One region of the Sphingomonas sp. IC4-52 genome, then DNA from elsewhere that is predicted to be linked to it. Evidence: riboswitches for the same ligand, from Rfam matches in the RefSeq annotation. Region 1 holds a riboswitch; the other holds the start of a gene.

Region 1 (3,207 bases):
TACCGAAACGCCGTTTGAGCGGCGGACGATCAAGTCAGGCGAGAGCTATATTGTTACCAGCGGCTTGCACCTTCAGGCGGCACCACTGGGACGAAGAAGCATCGTCTTGATCCTGGCGGACGCGGGAGAGCCGTGGATGCACCTTTCAGATGAATGGGGCGGAACTGACGATTGCGGGAGCTGACGTCCGCAACTGCGCGTTTGCTGCCATTCCGCTTTCGGGTGCCGCCAACGCGAGCGTAAATGGCAGAGATTGGGAGGAAAGCGGCCGGTCCACTGCTGGTAGGGGTAGATGGCGTTAGCGGACGTTGCCGCGTCAGGCCGACAGTTCCTTTCGGATAATCTCTGCGCCGCCACCCAAGGCCTTCAGCTTGCCTCGTGCGATATTGCGAGACAGCGGTGCCATCCCGCAGTTGGTGGCGGGATAGAGCTTGTCGGCATCGACGAACCGCAGGGCATTGCGCAGCGTGTCGGCGACCTGCTCCGGCGTCTCAACCATGTCGGTCGCAACGTCGATCGCGCCAACCATCACCTTCTTGCCGCGGATCAGTTCGATTAGGTCCATCGGCACGCGCGAGTTATGGCATTCCAGCGAAATAATATCGATCTTCGACTTCTGAAGGTTGGGGAAGGTTTCCTCATACTGACGCCATTCGGAACCAAGCGTCTTCTTCCAGTCGGTGTTGGCTTTGATGCCATAACCGTAGCAGATGTGGACAGCGGTCTCGGCCTTCAGCCCATCGGCCGCGCGCTCCAGCGTGGCGATGCCCCAGTCGTTGGCTTCGTCGAAGAAAACGTTGAAGGCGGGTTCGTCGAACTGGATGATATCGACCCCGGCCGCTTCCAACTCGCTCGCCTCCTCGTTGAGGATGCGGGCGAACTCCCACGCCAGCTTCTCACGGCTCCGGTAGTGGGCGTCGCAAAGAGTATCGATCATCGTCATCGGCCCCGGCAGTGTCCACTTGATCGGCTGATCGGTCTGGGCGCGCAGGAAGCGAGCGTCATCGACGAACACCGACCTCGGTCGCGAGACGGCGCCGATGACCGTCGGCACGCTCGCGTCATAGCGGTTGCGGATGCGCACCGTCTCGCGCTTCTCGAAATCGACGCCATCGAGATGCTCGATGAACGTCGTGACAAAGTGCTGGCGCGTCTGCTCGCCGTCTCCGAGGATGTCGATGCCCGCCTGCCGCTGATCGTCAACCGCCAGGCGCAGCGCGTCTTGCTTGCCCGCGATCAGTTCCTCGCCCTCCAGCTTCCAGGGCGACCACAGGGTCTCGGGCTGGGCCAGCCACGATGGCTTGGGCAGGCTGCCCGCGGTCGTCGTCGGCAACAATGTCGTCATGATGCAAATACCTTCTTGTCGTGGGGATCAGAGGCCGCAGGTCGCGGACCAGCGCTGGAGCGCGGCCCGATGCGGCTTGATGAAATGCTCTTCGGCGAATTTGCCCTGCTCGACGGCGAGGCGGCTGCGCTCCTCGCGATCGTAGACGATGCGGGTCAGCGAATAGTCCTGATACTTCAGGCTCGGCTGGTAATGCTCAGCCGCGACCGAGTTCGCGTTGTAGATTTCCGGACGATAGATCTTCTGGAAAGTCTCCATCGTCGCGATCGTGCTGGCAAGTTCAAGGTTGGTGTAGTCGCTGACCAGATCGCCAACATGATAGAACGCGAACGGCGCGACGCTGTGCGGCGGCATAAAATAGCGCACCTTCATGCCCATCTTCGCGAAATACTGATCGGTCGGCGAGAATTTGTCGTTGCGATACTCGAAGCCGAGGATCGGATGCACGTTGGCGGTCCGATGATAGACCTCCTTGCTGGACACGCTCAGGCAGACGACCGGGGGTTTGCGGAAGTTGTCGCGGTACGCGCTCGATCTGAGGAAGTGCTTGAACAGGTTGCCGTGCAGATCACCGAAGCCCTCCGGCGCTTCGCCGCCCCCGACGTTCAGGTGATCGGGCAGGACAACGCTGAAGTCGTAATCACGTACATAGGACGAGAAGTTGTTTCCGATCATCCCGTCGGACCGCTCGCCGCTGACCTGGTCGGTTACGATGGTGTGCAGGATCTCGATCAGCGGAAACGCCTCGTCGTCCCCACCGCCGCCGAGCGTGAGCGCGGCCGAGACGATCTTCAGCTCCAGCGTATAGCGGTCGCCCCTAGGATTGTCCCAGTGCATCAGCGCGTTGAAGCGGTGGTCGATCATCACCAGCGTGTTGCGCAAATTTTCCTGGCGGCTTTCCCCGCGCGCGAGATTGGCGAAGTTGGTGGTGATGCGCGTGTTGTCCGCCGGACGATAATCCTCGTCGAACGGGATGCTGCTGATCGAGAATGTGAACCCGCTATTCGTCATGACTCACCCAGGCTTTGCGGGCGGGAGGTCAGGCGAAAGCGCGCAAGGCGTGAACGGGCCCGGATGGCGGCAAGCCACGGACCGCCGCATCAAGCGCGATCCACCGGAGGAACCCCCGTCCGAGGAACGTTATCGCGTCGAAGGCAGGTCTCCTGGCTCACGGGTCAACGCGGTGGCTCCGGCCTTCCCAGGCTCCTTGCGGGAACCCAGTGACACGAAATGGAGCCGCCGCTCGCCGCTTACAGTTGCGGGGGCAGCGCCGGATTCTGCCCGAAGGACATCACCGGCTTCCCGTCTTAGCCCCGTCGCCATGCCTGGGATGGGGAACCTCGACGTGATCGGTCAACACCATCAGCCTGCTGCTGTCAACCACGATATAAAGACATCGTTATATCGTTATAACCGCTTCCAGCACTCACTCTGTGGATTAAGGTGCAGGGCCGCTCGCTATCAGCGGGACCAGCCCGTCGCGAACTAAGAAGCGGCAAAGATCGCGTTTAGCGAACGGCGGTTATCTACCGTTCACCATTCACGTACAGTCGTTCGCGTCGGGGGAGCGGAGCCCGAAACCGGAGGCCTCGCTTACTGGTTGCTACCCTGCTCCTTGACAGCGTCCTTCACCTCACTCTTGCCCATCGCCGAAACGAGCACGTTACCATCGGCACTTAAGTTGCTGGCCGGAAGCGTGGTGACCTGGTCACCCACCCGCATCGTCAGCGACGCGATGCGTCCGCGTACATCGCGGTTCACATCCTGCATCCGGCCGACCAGCCGGCCGCGCGCCAGCATCGTCCTTCAGCGGCAAGAGCGCATGCGCCTGCTTCTTCCAGCACGGATCGATCGACGCTCCA
Region 2 (3,207 bases), on a different contig from region 1:
CCAGCACGACGCGGATTTCGTCGGTTGCCTGCAGATCGCCCTTGTAGGTGTAGCGTTCGCTACGCCCGCGCGACAGGAATTGCGGCGCGGCGCTGAGGTCGGGATCATAATTGTCGCGGTCGATATCGGCGATCTGGAAGGCGAGCAGGTTGCGGAATCGGCCGTCGAGGAAATCGGCGTTCAGACCGGCATAGCCGTACAATTCCTGCGCGGTCGAATATTCACGCGTATCGGCAAAGGCGAAGGTCGGCGCGGGAAAGCCATCGAGGTCGGTGCGGCTGTCCGCCCAATAGCCGCGCAGGTCGAGGCGGATGTTGGGCGCGAACGCCACCTCCACCCGCCCGCTGGCGCCATATTGGCGATAGCCGTCACGCTCGGTCCCGCGATCATAGGCGGAGATCCCATCGGTGCGCAGGTAACCGCCGGTGAGCGAGCCCGAAACGATCCCGCTGCCCCCCGAAATGCCGCCGCTGGCGAACAGCGTGTCCATCGCGCCATATTCGACATTGCCGCGCGCGCGCAGCTGCTGCGTCGGCGCCTGGGTGATGACGTTGACGACGCCGCCGATCGCCTGACTGCCCCAGGGGACCGAATTGGGCCCGCGCACCACCTCCACCCGCTCGACCGAGGCACTGAGCAGGTTGGCGAAATCGAACGCGCCGCCGGGCGAGGACGGGTCGTTGACGCGCACACCGTCGATCAGCGTCAGCGTCTGATCCGCCTCCGCGCCGCGGATCCGCACGTAATTGACGGTGCCGACACCGCCGTTGCGCGTCACCGTGACGCCCGGCGTCGTCTGCAACAGGTCGCTCAGCACCACCGTCTGCCGCTGCTCGATCGTGTCGCGGTCGATGATCGTCACCGCCTGCCCGGTGGTGTCGACATCCTGCGGAACGCCGCTCGCCGTCACCACGATATCGCCGCGCGGCGATGCGTCCTGCGCCCCCTCCTGTGCGAGCGCGGGCGCAGCGATCAGGGTGGCGGATGCCGCCAGCCAATAGATTGTCTTCATTGTTCTTGCCCCAACAACAGGGCTGCGGCCGGCACTATGCAGGCGCCGTCCGTCAGCCGATCCCTCTTGTCGCTCGCTCGAGGGTTTCGGCCTCGTCCGCCCGGCACACCCCGTCCGCGCGATGGATCGACGTGCGACCGGCAGGTCTCCTGGCTCTCGGGTCAGCGTGCCGCCCGGCCTTCCCGAGGTCAGAAGACCCCAGTGGCGCGGATGGGCGACACTCGCCGATCACAGTTGCGGGGGCAGCGCGGGATCAGGCCAGCAGCCTTTCCCGACTTCCCTTTTCATCCCGTCTCCGGGAACCGTTCGCGGCCGCGCCCCTAGAGCGGGTACGGCCGATCCGTCAATATTCGACGCCCTTTTGCGCGTTGAACCCAGCATTGAACGGATGTCTCACCTCGCCAAACTCGGTGACGAGATCGGCGATCTCGACCAGCTCTGCCCGAGCGCCGCGCCCGGTGACGCAGATATGCTTGGTCAGCGGCCGCTCCTTCAGGAACGCCAGCACCTCCGCCGAGGGCAAGGTCTCATCGGCGAGCACGATGTTGAGTTCGTCGAGGATCACGAAGTCGATCTCGGGATCGAGGATCAGCTCCTTTGCGCGATCCCAGCCGCGCCGCGCGGCAGCAATGTCGCGCGCGCGATCCTGCGTGTCCCAGGTGAACCCCTCCCCCATGCTTTCGAAAGTGACCAGGTCGGACGGGTGATCGGTGAAGAAGTTGCGCTCGCCCGTTTCCCAGGTGCCCTTCACGAACTGCAGGATCGCGACGCGCATCCCCCAGCCGATCGAGCGGATCGCCATGCCGAAGGCGGCGGAGGACTTCCCCTTGCCGTTGCCGGTGTGGACGATCAGCAGCCCGCGTTCGAGCGTGCGGCGGGCCTGCATCCGGTCCCGCGCCACCTTCATGCGTCGCATGCGTTCATTGTGGCGGGCGTGATCGTCGGTCGCGTCGGTCATGCGCGGCATATCTCCCGCTCACCCCAAGGAAGCAACCGCTCGCCAAGCAGACGGCCGACTTCTAGGGTGAGCGAAAAGGGGGACGCCGATGATCCGCAAGACGATGCTGATGGGCCTGATGCTTGGCCTCGCGCCGCTGCCAGCGCTGGCCGAACCGGCCAGGGATCCGCTGGCCGGCACCACCCGCATGGACGGCCTGCTGCCCGTTCATGTCGACCAGCGCGACGGGCGCATCCTGCTGTCGCTTCCTGAAGCAGGGGCAGACGGCGTCTCCGCCCGCCTGCTCTACATGACGGCGCTGCGCACCGGCCTCGGCTCCGCGCCGATCGGCCTGGATCGTGCCCAACCCGGCCCGGCACAGATCCTGGTCATACGCCGCCTGGGCAAGAAGGTCGCTTTCGAGCTCGAAAACCCACGCTTCCGCGCCGCTGGCGGCTCCGCGGCCGAGCAGGCGGCGGCCAGCGACGCCTTTGCCACCTCAATCCTGTGGATGGGCGATGTCATCCCTGGGGCCGATGGGCGCTTTCTCGTCGATATCGCGCCGTTCCTCGCCCGCGATACCAAGGGGATCGCCGATCAGCTGAAGGATGGCGGCGAAAAGGGTTGGAAGCTGGTCGGCGATCTCAGCGCGGCAGACGTCAATGCGGTCTGCGCCTTCCCGCTGAACCTCGTGTTCGAGGCACGCCAGACCTTTGCCAACGATTCCCCGGGGCCGGAGGTACGCAATATTGCCCCGGACTCGCGTCAGTTCACGCTGGTGGTCCGCCACAGCTTCGCCGCCTTGCCGCAGGGGGGCTATACCATGCGTGAATTCGATCCCCGCGGCGGCAGCTTCTCCAGCCAGATCCTCGATTTCGGGGCGCCGCTCGGCCGGCAGATCGTGCGCAACCTTGCCAATCGGTTCCGCCTGGAACGCGTGGACCCGGATGCGCCCCGTTCCCGCGTGAAGAAGCCGATCGTCTTCTACATCGACAATGCCGCGCCGGAGCCGATCCGGACCGCCCTTCTGGAAGGCGCGTCCTGGTGGAAAGCGGCATTCGAAGCAGCTGGTTACATCGATGCTTACCGGGTGGAAATCCTTCCCGACGGCGCTGACCCGCTCGATTTGCGCTACAATGTGGTCAACTGGGTCAATCGGGCGACGCGTGGCTGGTCCTATGGCTATGCGGTCACAGACCCGCGCACGGGCGAGATCCTGAAGGGGTCGGTGCTGCTCGGATCATTGCGCGTGCGGCAG

Evidence for each region. Region 1 has a riboswitch for cobalamin ahead of LK535_RS11855 (DUF1852 domain-containing protein). Riboswitches for the same ligand answer to the same signal wherever they lie in the genome.
Region 2: it holds a riboswitch for cobalamin, as region 1 does, so the genes downstream of both, LK535_RS15370 (TonB-dependent receptor plug domain-containing protein) here and LK535_RS11855 (DUF1852 domain-containing protein) in region 1, are expected to answer to the same signal.

Annotation. Positions count from the first base shown of each region.
Region 1 is NZ_JAJFEU010000004.1:202,967-206,173, reverse strand. Features, by position in the region: gene LK535_RS11860 (methionine synthase) at 317-1,345, opposite strand; gene LK535_RS11855 (DUF1852 domain-containing protein) at 1,373-2,356, opposite strand; cobalamin riboswitch at 2,481-2,703, opposite strand; gene LK535_RS11850 (recombinase family protein) at 3,054-3,207, opposite strand, start outside.
Region 2 is NZ_JAJFEU010000007.1:62,468-65,674, reverse strand. Features, by position in the region: gene LK535_RS15370 (TonB-dependent receptor plug domain-containing protein) at 1-1,012, opposite strand, end outside; cobalamin riboswitch at 1,134-1,334, opposite strand; gene cobO (cob(I)yrinic acid a,c-diamide adenosyltransferase) at 1,356-1,970, opposite strand; gene LK535_RS15360 (zinc-dependent metalloprotease) at 2,059-3,207, shown strand, end outside.